4 regions of the Paenibacillus sp. P36 genome follow, and region 1 is predicted to be linked to each of the others. Evidence: riboswitches for the same ligand, from Rfam matches in the RefSeq annotation. Region 1 holds a riboswitch; each other region holds the start of a gene.
What was found. Region 1 has a riboswitch for thiamine pyrophosphate ahead of ACKTT9_RS16470 (ABC transporter substrate-binding protein). Riboswitches for the same ligand answer to the same signal wherever they lie in the genome.
Positions count from the first base shown of each region.

Region 2: another riboswitch for thiamine pyrophosphate. It lies ahead of tenA (thiaminase II); the one in region 1 lies ahead of ACKTT9_RS16470 (ABC transporter substrate-binding protein).
Region 3: another riboswitch for thiamine pyrophosphate. It lies ahead of ACKTT9_RS01740 (ECF transporter S component); the one in region 1 lies ahead of ACKTT9_RS16470 (ABC transporter substrate-binding protein).
Region 4: another riboswitch for thiamine pyrophosphate. It lies ahead of ACKTT9_RS35125 (DUF561 domain-containing protein); the one in region 1 lies ahead of ACKTT9_RS16470 (ABC transporter substrate-binding protein).

Region 1 covers NZ_AP038372.1:3,688,070-3,692,281, forward strand. The annotation lists gene ACKTT9_RS16455 (DUF3369 domain-containing protein) at 1-688, shown strand, start outside; gene ACKTT9_RS16460 (hypothetical protein) at 765-905, shown strand; gene ACKTT9_RS16465 (patatin family protein) at 1,142-1,993, shown strand; TPP riboswitch at 2,111-2,218, shown strand; gene ACKTT9_RS16470 (ABC transporter substrate-binding protein) at 2,331-3,374, shown strand; gene ACKTT9_RS16475 (MTH1187 family thiamine-binding protein) at 3,402-3,692, shown strand; gene ACKTT9_RS16480 (ABC transporter permease) at 3,692-4,212, shown strand, end outside.
Region 2 covers NZ_AP038372.1:4,860,337-4,864,548, reverse strand. The annotation lists gene ACKTT9_RS21815 (right-handed parallel beta-helix repeat-containing protein) at 1-1,553, shown strand, start outside; TPP riboswitch at 1,591-1,691, shown strand; gene tenA (thiaminase II) at 1,776-2,447, shown strand; gene ACKTT9_RS21805 (DoxX family protein) at 2,583-2,924, shown strand; gene ACKTT9_RS21800 (MarR family winged helix-turn-helix transcriptional regulator) at 3,014-3,502, shown strand; gene ACKTT9_RS21795 (pirin family protein) at 3,632-4,212, shown strand, end outside.
Region 3 covers NZ_AP038372.1:378,859-383,070, forward strand. The annotation lists gene ACKTT9_RS01730 (DUF3105 domain-containing protein) at 1-418, opposite strand, end outside; gene ACKTT9_RS01735 (methyl-accepting chemotaxis protein) at 616-2,061, shown strand; TPP riboswitch at 2,115-2,224, shown strand; gene ACKTT9_RS01740 (ECF transporter S component) at 2,326-2,922, shown strand; gene ACKTT9_RS01745 (ABC transporter ATP-binding protein) at 2,928-4,212, shown strand, end outside.
Region 4 covers NZ_AP038372.1:8,018,116-8,022,327, reverse strand. The annotation lists gene ACKTT9_RS35135 (hypothetical protein) at 1-177, opposite strand, end outside; gene ACKTT9_RS35130 (bile acid:sodium symporter family protein) at 344-1,327, opposite strand; TPP riboswitch at 1,487-1,585, shown strand; gene ACKTT9_RS35125 (DUF561 domain-containing protein) at 1,729-2,376, shown strand; gene thiO (glycine oxidase ThiO) at 2,360-3,547, shown strand; gene thiS (sulfur carrier protein ThiS) at 3,531-3,734, shown strand; gene ACKTT9_RS35110 (thiazole synthase) at 3,741-4,212, shown strand, end outside.

The DNA.
Region 1 (4,212 bases):
GCTAAGCGAGTGGGAGCGGTATTTGATCGATATCTACTGCACGAACGTTTCCGTTGCTTTCGAGAATATATATTTGAATGAAGAGTTGGAAAGCACGCAGCAAGAAATCATCTATACGATGGGTGAAATCACGGAAACACGATCCCGGGAAACGGGGCATCATGTGAAGCGAGTAGCGGAATATTCGCGTTTGCTGGCGATAAAATACGGATTGTCAGAGCAAGAAGCAGAGGTTATTCGTCTAGCCTCGCCGATGCACGATGTGGGGAAAGTCGGGATTCCGGATGCGATCCTGAACAAGCCGGGCCCATTGACACAGGAAGAATTCGAAATTATGAAAACCCACTCGAATTTGGGTTATGAAATGCTGAAGCATTCGAACAAGCAAGTGTTGAACGCAGCGGCAATCATTGCGCAGCAGCATCATGAGCGGTTCGATGGTTCGGGGTATCCGCATGGACTTCGTGGCGAGGATATTCACGTCTATGGACGTATTACGGCGTTAGCCGATGTGTTTGACGCACTGTGCAGTGATCGTGTCTATAAGAAAGCATGGGAGCTGGATAGGGTGCTGGATTTATTAAAATCAGAACGCGGACGCCATTTTGACCCCGTGGTTGTGGATCTTTTTCTGGAGCACTTGGATGAATTTCTGGTGATCAAGGAGCTTTACAGAGAACAACGTTAACGGCATTAAGGATCGATAAAGCATAATAAGCCGACAGCCTTCTCATACTAGGTGGGAGATGATGGAGGTGAAGGCAATGACCAAAGTGAATCGTCCTGATAAGAAGAATAATCAGCAGAATGACGCTTCCTTGATGGAAGAAGCTCAGACGTTAAAGAAGCAAAATGCTGCTGAATTTCCACCTAGCTTAAACAACATTAACAAAACTAATTCATAGTTAAAGCGGTAAGGCTGTTCAAAAGGTCACGATAGACCTGCGAGCAGCCTTTTCTTATAGGCTTGCGGAATTTGGTCAAAAACGCGGATTATGTGGGGTAATCCCCGAATCCATATAAAAAAAGAGCTTGAACCTGCTTCTTTGTCACTCTTACGGAGACGGAGGAGCATTTATTTTAATTGACATTTCCTGTATGCTAATAAAGGGCTAGAGATAGACAGAAAGAAGGTGTCACGATGGAAGGAATTGGACTCGTACTGGAAGGCGGAGGTATGCGAGGCGTATACACCGCGGGAGTCTTGGAATACTTTATGGAACAAGATTGGTATTTCCCGTATGTAGTTGGTGTATCAGCGGGAGCCTGCAACGCGGTATCCTATATTTCGAAACAACCTGGTCGCAATAAGAAAGTGACCATTGACTATATTGGAGATCATCGGTATTTAAGTTATCGCAATTTATTGCGTCATAAGAGCATATTTGGCATGGATTTTATCTTCAATGAACTGCCTAATAAATTAGTACCGTTTGATTACGATGCATTTTATCGTTCACCCCAGCAATTCGCTATCGGAACGACTGATGCGCATACAGGAGAACCGGTCTATTATACGAAGCATCAACTTGACCAACAAACGATGCCGATCGTTCAAGCATCAAGCTCGCTGCCGTTTGTTGCGCAGCCCATTCTTTATGATGGCCGTACTTTATTTGATGGCGGCTTGGTAGATCCGATCCCTGTGAGGAAATCAGTTGCAGATGGGAACAGAAAGCATATCATCGTCTTAACCAAAGAGATGGGTTATCGCAAGACCCCTTTTAAGCAGCGCTGGTTAGCTAAAAGCTTTTATCCGAAATATGATGGCTTGGTGGATGTGTTAGTTAATCGCAGTGAAATTTATAATGGCACTTTAGAGCTTGTTAGGCAAATGGAAGCGGATGGCAGTGCAATCGTCATTCGTCCATCGTCCAAAGTGCTGGTAGGCCGAATGGAGAAAAATCCTAGGAAACTCGAAGTTTTACATGAGTTGGGTTATCAAGATGCGAAGCGGCTGGGCTCACAATTGAAAGACTGGCTTGTTAATTAATCGATGGATAAGAAGAAAAAGTAACCGAATGTTCATATAAACCGCGATTTCTGTGAAAAGGAATGGTGGTTTTTGTTTGCATTCATAGCGAACATGCGGTATGGTAATATCAAACCAATAAGAACCCACGGGAGCTTGAGTCGTCAGGCTGAGATTGTGACCGAAATGTCACTAACCGTTAATCTGATCTGGGTAATGCCAGCGTAGAGAATTCACACAAAATGTTTGTCTATTTCTTAATTTTGTATGGGTTTATCATTTTTCTACCAATGGCGCTCCCGGATAACGGGAGCTTTTTCTTGTGGTTATATAGATATAAGGGAGAGGGAAACAAGAAATGAACTGGAAAAAAATTGCACCACTTATGCTGGTGAGCTTGACTGTCCTTGCAGCAGGTTGCGGGAAACAAGAGGCGAAACCAGCCAATCCGGCAAGCCCGGCTGCTTCAGCAAGCCCAGCCGCTTCGGCTAAACCGCTGACGGATGTCAAGGTTGTCCTGGACTGGACGCCGAACACCAACCATACGGGTCTGTATGTGGCGAAAGACCAAGGATTTTTTGAACAAGAAGGACTGAATGTTCAAATCATTGCACCTGGCGAAGCCGGGGCGGATGCGATGATTGCTTCAGGAGCGGCTGAATTCGGGGTTTCCTATCAAGAAAGCATTACGCAGGGACGCATCCAAGGTGTACCCCTCGTTTCCATTGCAGCTGTTATTCAGCATAATACATCGGGATTTGCTTCACCGGTAGCGAAAAACATTAAAACACCTAAGGATTTCGAAGGGAAAACATACGGTGGTTGGGGAGCCCCGGCTGAAAGCGCAATGATCGACTCGCTGATGCAATCCGAGAAAGCTGATCCAAGCAAAGTGAAAAACGTAAATATCGGTGATGCCGATTATTTCACAGCAGTCAAAAGAGATATCGATTTCGCCTGGATTTATTATGCTTGGACAGGTGTGGACGCCGAGCTTCGCGGAGAGCCGCTGAACATGATTTATTTGAACAAATATTCGGATAAACTGGACTACTATACTCCTGTATTAGCAACAAACGAAAAACTGATTAAAGAGAAGCCGGAGCTAGTTAAAGCATTCACGGCAGCAGCAGCCAAGGGTTATCAATTCGCAATCAGCAAGCCTGAGGATGCCGCCAATATTTTGATCAAAGCTGTACCTGATTTGGATGCCAAACTCGTGATGGCCAGCCAAAAATGGCTTAGCCCTCGTTATCAGGATGATGCGCCGCGTTGGGGCGAACAAAAACGTCAAGTATGGGAAAATTACGCGAACTGGATGTTGGAGCATAAGCTTTTGGAGAAAAATCTCGATGTAGACGCAGCGTTTACGAACAATTTCTTACCTGCTGGCACGAAATAATTTTATGACTCGGAAGGGGCTTTTACGATGGCTAACGCGCTTGTAAGTATTCAAATTATTCCTAAAACAAAAAACGGTGAAGATGTGATTCCTTATGTGGATCGCGCGATTGAAGTCATCGCTAAGTCAGGTGTGAAATATTTCGTTTCCCCGCTTGAAACGACGATGGAAGGGGAACTGGATCAGCTTATGCTGATCATTCAAGATATGAACGAAGCGATGATTGAGATGGGTAGTCCTAACGTTATCTCGCAAGTGAAAATCTACTTTAACCCGTCTGGCGCATCGATGGACAAGCTGACGGAGAAATACAGATAATGAAACTGAAGAACGGATTGAAAGCAGGGTGGCCACCGATTGTTGTGGTCATCCTTCTCTTGCTTATTTGGCAGCTTGCGGTGACTTGGGGAGGAACGGCAAGCTGGTTGCTTCCAAGTCCACTCAAGATCTGGCAGGACGGTACAACGGACATGCCACGGGTATGGATGCATACATTTGCTACAGTACGTTTAATGTTAATAGGGTTTATTGTTGGCGTAACAGGAGGCGTTATCGTAGCAAGCTGCTTGCATCGAGTACCTTTTTTGAAGGCGGGATTTTATCCGCTCCTGATCCTGTCGCAAAATGTCCCGATTATCGCGCTGGGACCTCTGCTCATTATTTTATTTGGTTTTGGCATCATACCTAAAATTATTTTAATTGCACTAGTTTGTTTCTTTCCTGTCACTATGTCAACGCTGGACGGATTTATGCAGACGGACCGAAACATGTACAACTATATGCAAATGATTGGCGCCAGCAGACGGCAGATTTTTTATAAATTAGAGCTGCCGCACGC
Region 2 (4,212 bases), 1.2 Mb from region 1:
CCTCCAACGGCAGGCGGTTCAAGCGGATTTACGGGGATACGCTGACTGCTTCTTGGTTCGGCACCAAAGGAGACGGCGTGACGAACGATACGCTGGCTTTACAGACAGCGCTAAATACCGCGTCTGGTCATAAGCTTTTTATTCCCAAACAGCGGGCGGGCTTTTATTTAACAGGCCAATTGTTCATTCCAAGTCAAATTGCGATTGAATTTGAGCCAGGGACCGTCATACAAGCGGTAGATACACTGAGCAAAGTAGGGCCTGTCTACGAACGATTGATCCGCATCAAAACCGTTAAAGACGTATACATCAACGGAAACGGCTCGACGTTACGTATGAACAAGGCGGCGTATACGACAGGCGAACAAGCTCATATTTTTGACATCAGCGGTTCGGAGAATATTGTTATTGAGAATATCAACGCAAATGACAGCGGTGGAGATGGCTTTTATATCGGCTATTTCGAATCGACGGTAGGTTTCTGCCGGAATATTGTGCTCCGTAATTGCCGCGCGGATAATAACCGAAGACAAGGACTCTCTGTAATCTCCGTAGACGGTCTCACCGTGGAGGAATGCCGTTTCTCTGGCACGAAAGGAACAGCTCCGCAGAGTGGAGTCGATATTGAACCGAATGGCCAACTTGATTTGCTGAAAAATATTCGCTTCATCCAATGTGTGGCGGATGGAAATACAGGCCGGGGCTTCCTGGTCACTTTGCTGAAACCAACGGCTGCCAGTGAACCCATCGATATCGTGTTTGATAAATGCAAAACGAAAGGGAACTCGTTTGGTTTCTCCATGAATTATGGTGGAGATGGCACGAAAGCCGTACAGGGTGAAATCAAACTGATTGATTGTATCGCGGAAAGTGAGCAGTACGCCGGATTCTCGGATTTATCTTTCTCGGCAGACGGCGCGAAGCGCTCCTATATTCGGTGCCGGGCGATGAACTGTAACACGGTTAACCAGCCGGAAGACCCCTACGGTTACGGCTCCTCGTTCATCCTCACAACGGTACCGTCGCAGGTAAGAACCGCGATCGGAAATGCGGTTTATAGGGATTGCGAATCCGTAGATACGCGTCAGGTTCCGCTGATTAAGCGTGGATTCTCGTTAAAGAAAAACAACGCAGAATTGCTGCGGAACGTTACCTATTTGGGCTGCTCCGTCAAAGGCGGAGGCCAAAAGCTCTATGCCATAGACCCCTCAGCCGAGGATATCTATGCCTCCAAACAGCCGCTGCCTATTCAAGCATATCCTTCTTCCGGATCCGTCACTTTTGATTACATAGGCTTCAAAATCACCAACGCTGGCGCATCCGCTGAGGTCACCTTGCTGCTGCCAACAGCGAAAGCCAGCGTCACGTACACATTTTTTGTGGAAGCTCCGTATCAGCTTAATTTGCAAACACAACCGGGGAAGACGATTCTAACACCCTTAGGGGGTAAGACCCTGATTGGAACCAACCTGCAAGGAAATTCTATCGTGCTGACGGGCCGCTCAGATGGACAGTGGGAGATTTCAGGCATGGTAGGGGATTGGCTGCAATAGCAGGTTGTGGTAAGATTTGAGAAGACAATTGAATCGTATTGAACACTAGGGGTGCTGTTATAGCTGAGAAAGACGTTCGTCTTAACCCTTACACCTGATCTAGGTAATGCTAGCGAAGGGAAGTGGTTGTTTGTCGTTTGGGTACTGTCATAACGCGGCCGCTTTCTATCAGAAAGCGGTTTTTTTGTTTGACTACTAGATTAATTAAAAGGGGATAAGACAATGACTTTTTCTGAACGTTTATATGAGCGGCTGCAACCGGTATGGCGGAGAAACCACGCCCATTCGTTTGTTCAGCAAATGGGAGACGGCACGTTAGAATTGGAGAAATTTCGCTTTTATATGATTCAAGACTATGTGTATTTAAAAGATTATGCCAAACTGTTTGCATTAGGAGCGGTCAAATCGGATGATTTGGCAGTTATGGGGAAATTTGCGGCTCTGCTGGACTCCACATTAAATGAAGAAATGTCCCTTCACAGGGCATATGCCGCTCGCTTCGGAATCACGGAGGAGGAGTTGGAACAGGCCAAACCTTCCCCGATTACTTTGGCTTATACGCATTATATGCTGCATACGGCGCAAAACGGATCGTTAGCCGAGTTAACCGCGGCGCTGCTTCCTTGCATGTGGAGTTATTCTGAAATTGGCAAAGAACTAAGCCGATTGCCGGGAGCGAGCGAACATTCCTACTATGGGGATTGGATTAAAATGTACAGCTCCGAAGAGTTCGGAGGGTTAGCGCAGTGGTGCATCGGCCTGCTCGATCAGCTTGCCGAAGGGAAGCCGGAATCCGAACTCTATAGGCTGGAAGAGATTTTTCTGAACACGACGCGGTATGAATATTTGTTCTGGGAGATGGCTTACCGGATGGAAAGTTGGCCTGATGAATAGTTAGGAATTCAAGGAGAAAGCCACATGGCTTTCTCCTTTTTTCATTTAAGCTGTTCTAAAATTATGTCTTGACTAATATATATTCTAATATTAGAATAACTAACGTTATATAAATTATTCATAGGGGTGGTTCACATGCATATTTTGTCCATCGTGCTTCAAATTATTTTAGGGATCGGGTTTCTGCTGTTTGGTTTCATGAAGTTCGGCAGCAAGCAGATGGTAGACGAGTTCAAGCGTTATCGGCTATCGACGGGAATGAGGATTTTTACTGGTTTAGTAGAAGTGCTGTCGGCCGCTATCATTATTATCGGCATTTGGGTTAGTCCGTATGCCTTAATCGGTGCTATTCTTATGGCAATCACCATGTTTGTTGCGGCTCTTGTCCACTTGGTTCGCGTGAAAGATCCAGTTGGTAAAGCCTTGATGCCCATCATTCTGTTCATACTCGCTGTTATTGTCATTATTTTGAACTGAAGCAGAAGACATTCGATTTTTTCTAATTGAAATTCCTGAGGAAGTCGAATATCCTTGTGTATAAGAAAGCAAGATAAGGTGGTTGGCGTATGACTGAACGCGATAAAGAGGGTATAGAGCTTGATTTAAGGCTTATACGCGTTATAAGAAACATGGTAAAGGAATTGTTTGGCAGCATGGAGCGCAGCATTGATAGCTTTGATCTCAGTATCGAGACATTCCAGATTCTTGAGTTTCTTTACAATAAAGGTCCACACCCTATACAGAAAATTAGCGACACGTTCTCGATTCCAAGCGGGAGTATCACTTATGTGGTGGATAAGCTTGAGAAGAAAGGATTCGTGGAACGCCTTCCTATTCCAGGTGATCGCCGCAAGGTGAATGTGGTATTGACCGGCGAAGGCCGAAGTTATTTTGATACGATTTTTCCGACTCATGTCCAAGCGATCTCCGACGATTTGTCCTTTGTGACGGATGAAGAGAAGCATGAACTCATTGTCCTGCTTAAGAAAATTGGATACGGCATTAAGAATCGTCAAAGCGATGCAACTGCACAGGAAGATGAAAATAAGTCATAATCTTTGGTATGATGCAAAAACGACCCTCTAACTGAAACAAAGAGGGTCATTTTTATCAATAAAAATATCCTATTATTATAATATATATATTATTAACATTCATATCTGGTATAGATGGGAGAGATTACAATGAACATACAGATCCTAGGCCCAGAGTTTCAAGGGAAAGAATCTTTCGACGGAGGAAGGATATATGCGCAGAAGCCGCTAGGATTTTCAGGCCAAGGAGCCGCTACCGTGCGGCTTGGACCTCTTTTCTATTGGTCATGGGGGCATGCGGTGAAGGAAGGCGGCATCGGCTTTCATCCTCATCAAGGCTTTGAAATTCTAACTTACGGTATCAACGGAAAAGGAACTCACCGGGATACGCTCGGCACAGAGAGTACACTTGAAGCAGGCGACGTACAGTTGATGCAAACCGGATCGGGCATGCATCACGCAGAGACCGTCACTGCAGGTTACGAAGGTTTTCAAATCTGGCTGGAACCCTATTTACAAGATGCGTTGAATCGCGAACCGGTGTATACCTTTTACGATAACGAAGAGTTCCCTCGTATATCCTACAATGGCGTTAACGTGAAAACGGTAGTAGGGGAAGGTTCTCCGGTTCAAAAGCTTGTAACCGACGTAAACATGTACGATATCGAAGTTGAAGCCGGGGCAACGTACGTTCATCGGATATTGCCCAACCGTACGTTCGCAGCTTTAGC
Region 3 (4,212 bases), 3.3 Mb from region 1:
TTTCCTTGTAAAAACCAAACTTTAAATCATGCGGGCTATGCGTGCCTGAAGTTGGGATTTTCATCTCGTAGGTCAGCATACCTTCATCATGATTGCGCCCGTAATCCTTATCCGTCGTGACTTCGATAGGCGCATTGTAATTAAGCTTTTCGACGCTATATTTGTTGGATGAGGTTTGGATCAGAGAAGTTCCTAAAGAACAAACCGCTAAAATTATAAGAGCATGAGACAGCAGCATCCAAGTCTTGTGCTTTTTGTGCAGAGCCTGCTTCTCGGATTTTTTCAGCTTGCTCGTGTTCGCTTTGTTCGTCTTCGCGGCAAGCACGTAACCAATGACGGCCAAAATGAAGAGTGCTGCCCCTATATAAAGCAAAATTGCAGTAAGATTCGACCCGTTCTGCATGGTGGTAGTATCCATTTGATATGAGCTCCTTTACGTTAATAATCCGTCATACACTACATATTGTAGTTTCGATAGAGGCAAGAAGTCAAATTCTTTGTAAAGATCCCGTTTTGGACATAAAAAAAGGAGGATTTTCCCTTTCAATTGTTGAATCATGTAAGTAAATGTCTATTTTTGTAGAAAAATTTATAGAAAAGAGGGGGTATGACCAAATGACAGCACAAATGCTGGAACTACATAAAAGAAACGGGTTAATGGTGAAGCTGTTATGGGCTTGTTTGGTGTTAGGAATGGGGGCTTCCTATAGATCCATGGGAGTTGTTATGACGCTGCTGACTTTTGGAGCGCCTATTGCGGTCATTTGCACGCTGCTGATCTGGAGGAAAATCGGGGTCACTTACACCAAATATATCATTGCCATAGGCCTTAATGTGATTTCATATTTCTTTATGACGCATAATCACGCTTTGTCCAGCATGCTTATCTTGTATTTAAGTTTAGCGCTGGTTTCCTTGTATATGGATTATAAGCCGTTACTGCTTAATGGCGTTATCGGAATCGTTAATTTGAACTATTTCTGTTCCACGTTATCGGGTCCGATTGACTATATTGCTATCAATGCTTTTTATGTGCTAATCATCATTACGCTAATAGGTCAAGGCCAGATAGGATTCCGATTATTAAGCCGTGTAGCTCAGAGCGGTCGGGAGTCCGAGGTGTCACGGATGAAGACGGAAGAGGTTCTGACAGGCGTCCGTACGACAACAGAGGCACTGGGAACATCCAGTAACACGCTTCATGAAAATGCCTCCGTGACAGGCAGAATCACAGAAGAAGTCGTTGCGGCTTTTCAGGAAATTTCCATCGGCATTGAATCTCAAGCCACTTCCATTACAGACATTACAACGGCTATCCAAGATGTGAATGAGACGGTGGAGATGACCTCTTCCGCATCGAACACGATGAGCAGCAGATCCCGGGATACAGCTCGGATGACGAATGAAGGCAAAAGCCAGATGGAAGATCTGACGCATAAAATTAAGGATATTACCGTGATCGTAACGGAAACGTCGAGCATCATGAATGAAGTGAACGAAGAAAATGTGAAAATCGGAAATATCGTGACAACGATTGCCGATATCGCGAATCAAACGAATCTTCTATCGCTCAATGCGTCCATCGAGGCAGCTCGAGCCGGGGAACATGGCAAAGGGTTTGCCGTAGTTGCCGGAGAGATTCGGAAGCTTGCAATGAACGCTCATGTAGCTTCAACGGATATCTCAGAGATTCTAGGTTCCATTCAACAGAAGGTGGAGACCGCAGTTGAGAAGGTCGCCATTGGCAAACTGGCGGTAGAATCGGGCAGAAAATCAGCGGAAAGTGTTGATCAGCTATTCGAGGTTATTAACACGAATACAGCTGAGGTCATGGAGCAAGCGGAGAACTTGCAGCGCATGAACCAGCAGTTGCAAGTGTCTTCCCAGAAGGTGGCCGAGGAGATGACATCCGTGGCAGCGATAACGGAAGAGTCCGCCGCATCCGTGCAGCAAGTGCTTGCCAGCGCGGAAGTACAGCAGAAACGGGTGGAAGATATTGTTGACAGCATCCGCCAGTTATATGGATTAACACTGGATTTAAAACTTTTGATGGATAAATAATTTCTCCAAAGGCATTGCCAAATATCGAGTAATCCGCTACAGTTAAGCCAAATGAATAGCAACACGGGTGCTTGATGAAGTCAGGCTGAGATAGTGGCCCTATGCCACTGACCGTTAATCTGATCTGGGTAATGCCAGCGTAGAGAATTGGAGTGCCTCTTTCTGCACTAATTTTATGCCTGCCGCATCCCGGTAGGCTTTTTTTCGTGTTCGCCTATCTCATTTTAACAAAAAGGTATCCAGGAAAAGGAGTGGGAAGAAGAAATGGCACAAAAAGGAACAGGAGCAAAAGGGTTAAAATTGACCGATATTTTGGTCACCATCGTGATCGCGGCGGTATTTGGGGTGATTTATCGCATATGGGGACCCATGTATGATCTTCTAAAACCGATCGGTCTACACGCGGAGCAGTTAAGCTACGGGATGTGGTTCATGGCGGCTACATTTGCTTTCCTCGTTATTCGTAAACCAGGCGTCGCCTTATTGGCTGAAGTTGCAGCCGCGACGATTGAGGCTCTTTTTGGAGGATCATGGGGAGTATCGACGCTTGCGTATGGTATTCTTCAAGGGCTTGGCGCAGAGATCGTCTTCGCATTGTTCATGTATCGCCGGGCGAATGTGGGTGTAACCGTTCTAGCTTCGTTCGCATCCGCTGCACTTTCTTTGCTTGTAGATAAATATTATGGCTATATCGATCAGCTAACATTCTGGAATTATTGCTTATTTATTGGGCTTCGTCTTGCAGGTTCCGCCATTATAGCTGGGGTATTCGCCTATTACTTGGCAAAAGCATTAGCTCGCACGGGCGTACTGAACTTGGTTCGACCGGTTTCAAAGAACGATTACGATGTACTCGGGTAATGCCTATGAGCGAGGGCATTGGGGTTACCAATCTGCGCTTAAAATATCCGGGTAACGAGGTTCCCCTGTTATTTCAAGGGATTTCCTTTTCGGTGATGCCGGGGGAAAAAGTGCTGCTGCTCGGGCCAAGCGGCTGCGGGAAATCAACACTGCTTCAAGTACTGAGCGGGATCGTCCCCGACATTATCGAGATTCCGCTGAAAGCGGATAAGCTTGTCACACCAAGCCGATGGGGGTACGTGTTTCAAGATCCGGACGCTCAGTTTTGCATGCCATATGTGGATGAGGAAATTGCTTTCGTATTGGAAAATAGGCAAATCCCCCGTGAGGAAATGCCGGAACGGATCGCGCATTATCTGAGCTTGGTGGGTTTGCAGCTGGAAGACGCTCACACCTTAATCAACCAACTGTCGCAGGGAATGAAGCAGCGGTTGGCGATTGCAAGCGTCCTTGCGCTGGAGCCGGAAGTGCTTTTTCTAGATGAGCCTACAGCGTTATTGGATGAGGAGGGCACGGGGCTTGTTTGGGAAACGATCAGGTCCATTAGCACTGACAAAACCTTGGTCATTGTGGAGCATAAAATCAGCGGTATTCTCGATCTTATCGACCGTCTGATTGTCATCTCTCCGGAAGGAGAGATTCTGGCTGATGGCTCACCACAAGTCGTATTTGATAGGTACAAAAAGCAGCTTGCCGACTACGGGATTTGGTATCCGGGCGTTTGGAGCGAACTCAACATGGAACGCTTAAACAGGAGCAAGTTGCCCGCGGAAGTCGAAGCTGATGCTGAGAACCGGCAGCCGATCATGTCCTTTCGCGATTTCACCGGGCTTCGCGGCGGACAGATCAAGACCTCTGTGGATAACTTGAGCGTCTATCCCGGTGACTGGATAGCGATCATCGGTGCCAACGGTGCGGGCAAAAGCTCGCTCCTGCTCGCCATCATGCGGCTCATCCCGACCAAGGGCAGCTGCTGGATCGCCGGCGTGAAGGGCAGCAAAATCGAGCAGCTTGCGGAGCAGGTCGGCTTCGTGTTCCAAAACCCCGAATTCCAATTCGTGACGAATTCGGTGGAAGAGGAACTGCTCTACTCCCTGCCGGAGGCGGAGAGAGGGAAGGGCGCCCAGCAGGCTGCTCTGGAGGAGCTGCTGCGGCAGTACGATCTGCTCGCGCTGCGCAAGCGGCATCCGTTCCAGCTCTCGATGGGCCAGAAGCGCCGCTTAAGCGTAGCTTCGGCGATGGTGCGCAGCCCGCGTATCCTGCTGCTCGATGAGCCCACCTTCGGGCTCG
Region 4 (4,212 bases), 4.3 Mb from region 1:
GCTCATAGCGGGACGATTTTGCCCCTGTTGCTTCGCATCCGGTGAAGCTTGTGCGCTCGCTTGAGGTTGTGCTGTACTTGCCGCTGCTTGCTGAGGGGAAGCTTGGTTGCCGCAACCGCTGAGCAAAGCGGGGAGAAGGATGCATAAGCCGGCTATTTGTTTCATTTTAATTTTCATATGTCTATGTACCACTCCTATCGATAATCTTCCATTTCATTCTCATTGTACGGCGTAATTATGAAAAAAAAGAGAAGGGAAGCTGAATAGGAGATAAATGTTAGCTTAAAAATGGCTGAGTGTGTAAAAGAGCATGCAAAAAAGAAGCTGCACAGGCAGCTCCTCATTAAACTTGTTTAGCTCGATTCACAGTTAGATTAGGTCTATCGGTTTTCAAAGCGTATTTTCTGTTCAAAAGAAATCCGAATAACGACGCCAGCGACTGCTGGAACAGCATCCCTAGCACAACGGGAATCGCCACCGGAGGCGGAAAGTACGCTACAGCAAGCACGGCGCCGGCGCTAATATTCCGCATCCCGCTGTTAAACGTAAGCGCCACAACGACGTCCTGCTCCCACTTCATCAGCTTGGCGACGATCCATCCCAGGATGTAGCCGAGGGAAGCGAGGGCTAGTACAAAACCGGCCAAACCAAGCAGTTTGGCATTAAAATCACGCAAGTATGGCGCGATAACGGAGCTGTTAATCGCAACAACGATGCCCATGCATATTTTCGAAAAAGGACCTAGACGGCCGCTCCACTGCTCTTTAATTTTGCCCTTCGTCCATTGATTAAGGAGCATGCCCAGCAAGGACGGGACGACGATCATGAAGAATAGACCTTGCATCATGGCAAAAGTGTCCATCTGGACTTTCGTGCCGACCAGTGCAGAGAGTGTATAAGGAACAACAAACGGTGAAAGAACGGTATCCATGAGAATAATGGATAGAGTCAGCACGATGTTTCCACGATAAATGGCGACCCACACGAAGCTTGTAATCCCTGTTGGAATGGCTGCGGCCAGAATGAGCCCTGTGATGGTTAATGGTTCCGAGCTGTAAACGGCGTGACCGAGCCCAAGCGCAAGCAGCGGCATACCAACATGTAGAATCAGCAGCGTAGCGATAAGTGGGAAGGGCTGGACGATCACTTTAACAAATTCCTTGAAGCTGGAGCTGATGCTGCCCGAGAATGTCATAAAGGCAAACAGCCAAGGCGATAAGAAGGTAAAGCCGGATAAATGACTGCCGAGCAGAACGCCGATAAGTACGCTGACAGGCGTGATGAGTGGCAAAATTTTTTCCAGCTGGCGATTCAATTGAGCTAGCATCTGGGTGTTCATCCTTCCTGACAATGGATAATAAAGGCCGAGGGTTGCGTTCTCCCTATTATAAGAGCATTAGCTTCGGGTGACTAGGATAAGATGGGTTGGAAATTTTTATTTCCATCGACTGGATACCGTGTTATGATAATGAACAAATGAATACGAATGTATCCCTAGGGGCGCCGCAAGGCTGAGACAGAGCAATCTGAACCCTTTGAACCTGAACTGGGTCATACCAGCGGAGGAAAGTGGAAACCGGACTTTGGCGCCTCATTTTTGCATGTTTATTATGCGGGCAACCTACAACCACTTTTCTTGGGAAAAGTGGTTTTTTTGCGTCTTGATTGCCGCACCAGGCTAAATTGCCTATCGATACATCGGTTCAAAAAGTGAGGAGGCGGACTTCCATGTCCGAGCGCGAGCTGCATGTGATATCGAATGGCAAGTTGGCATGGAAGGAGATGGCTGCCATTGCAACCCAGATCCATCCTTATGTCACGGCCATACATATACGAGAGAAAAATAAGCCGATGGATGAAGTTTTTATGGGCGTACAGTATTTGTTGGAACAAGGTATACCCGCGAAAACACTTTGTATCAACGGCTACCCCTGGATGGCAACTGCTGCAGGGCTTGGCGGTTTGCACCTTCCCGAAAGCTCTCCACAGCTGTTGAAGATAAGAGATAGCTATCCAAGCGCGCATCGCACAGGAGTCTCTGTACATAGCACAGAGGAAGCTGTCAAACGCGAGCGCGAAGGGGCGGATTATGTCTTGTATGGGCATATTTTTGCAACAGGTTCAAAGCTGGGGGTTGAACCAAGAGGGCTTGAACAACTGGGGAATGTTGTCCGGCAGGTAACGATTCCGGTCATCGCTATCGGTGGCATAACACCTGCAAGAGTAAGGCCTGTTCTAGCTGCGGGAGCTTCCGGCATCGCGGTGATGAGCGGCATTTGGGAGGCGGATGACCCCATGGAAACCGTAAAAGCTTACATCCAAGAGTTGCAGCAGCAAGAAGAAACTAGAGGTGAGAGACTTGAAGCATACGAGTGACGTTATCATCGTTGGCGGAGGCGTGATAGGCGCATCGATCGCCTATCACTTGGCGAAGCGAGGCCAGTCCGTCACGCTGCTGGAGCGCAGCAGGCTGGGGACGGAGGCCTCGGCTGCCGCAGCCGGCATGCTCGGAGCGCAGTCCGAGATGGCGGACACCGGGCCCCTGTTCCAGTGGGCCAGGCAAAGCAGAGCGATGTTCCCCGAACTGAGCGGGGAACTGAGGAGCCTCACGGGCATCGACATCGGTCTCGTCCGTGAAGGGCTTTTGAACGTCGCGCTCAGCGACGATCAGGAGCAAGAGCTGCGCGCGAGGGAGAAGCTCCAGCGCGCAGCGGGTGAAAAAGCGGAGTGGCTGAGCGCAGCCGCAGCCTCAGCGCTCGAACCCGCGCTGAGCCGAGTGACGCGCGGAGCATTGTACCTGCCCGAGGATGGGCAGGTCGAGGCGCCGCAGCTGGCGGCGGCATTCGCGCAGGCGGCGCGGGTGCTCGGGGCGAAGCTGCAGGAATTCGCCCACGTGCAAGGGCTGCTGACGGAGCGCGATCGCGTCATCGGCGTAATGACGAGCGAGGGGCCGCTGTATAGCGAGCACGTTGTTGTGGCGGCCGGCACGTGGAGCGGCCAGTTCCTTGCCAGCAGCGGGATCGACCTGCCGGTGTATCCCGTGAAGGGGGAGTGCTTCTCGGTACTCACGGAGAAGCGCGAGCTGCAGAAGACCCTGTTCACGCCAGGGTGCTATATTGTCCCCAAAGCGGGAGGCCGGCTGCTCGTAGGCGCCACGGTTGTGCCGAACAGCTACGACCGCAAGGTGTCGCTGGCAGGGCTCGCGGAGCTGATGGAGCGAGCGAAGCAATTAATGCCCGCAATCGGCGATGCCGAGTGGGAGAAGGCTTGGTCAGGCCTGCGTCCGCAGACGCCAGACGGCATGCCGTACATCGGCAAAGTCCCGATGTATGAGGGCTTGTTTGCGGCCTGCGGGCATTACCGCAACGGGATTTTGCTCAGCCCGATCACAGGGAAGATTATCGCTCAGCTCGTATTAGGCGAGGACGTGGGCAGTTTACAGCCCAATTTGGAAGCATTTTGCCCCGATCAGTCGCGAACGTCCAAGCGCTTGGAAAGTGGGCGACTACAAGGAGAGGAGCTGCAAAGCATTGAAGCTGCACATTAACGGCCAAAGCGTAGAGGTTCCGGATGCGATTCGTACGATTGAAGAGCTGCTAGCCCATTTTGAGCTGCAGGAGAAAATGCTCGTTGTCGAGCATAATCAGAACATTTTACAAAAAGAAGATCATGTGAAAACGGAGTTATCGGAAGGACATAAAATCGAAATCGTTCATTTTGTTGGAGGGGGATAATTAACCATGTTAAAAATCGGTCCATATGAATTTCGTTCAAGATTGCTGTTAGGTACAGGCAAATTCCCGAATTTTGATATTCAGAAGCAGGCTGTGGATGTGAGCGAATCGCAGATTTTGACGTTTGCGGTACGGAGGATGAACATTTTTGAGGCGAGCCAACCGAATTTCTTATCCATGCTGGATGTGTCGAACTTCACGCTGCTGCCGAACACGGCCGGGGCGAAAACAGCGGAAGAAGCGGTGCGCATCGCCAAATTGGCGAAGGCATCCGGGCTTTGCGACATGATTAAGGTAGAAGTGATTGGCGATGAAATGACGCTGCTGCCTGACCCTGTTGAAACATTAAAAGCGTCGGAGATGCTGCTTGAAGAGGGCTTCATCGTACTGCCGTATACGTCGGATGACGTGTTATTGGCTAAGCGCCTGCAAGCGCTCGGAGTACATGCCATCATGCCGGGGGCATCACCGATTGGCA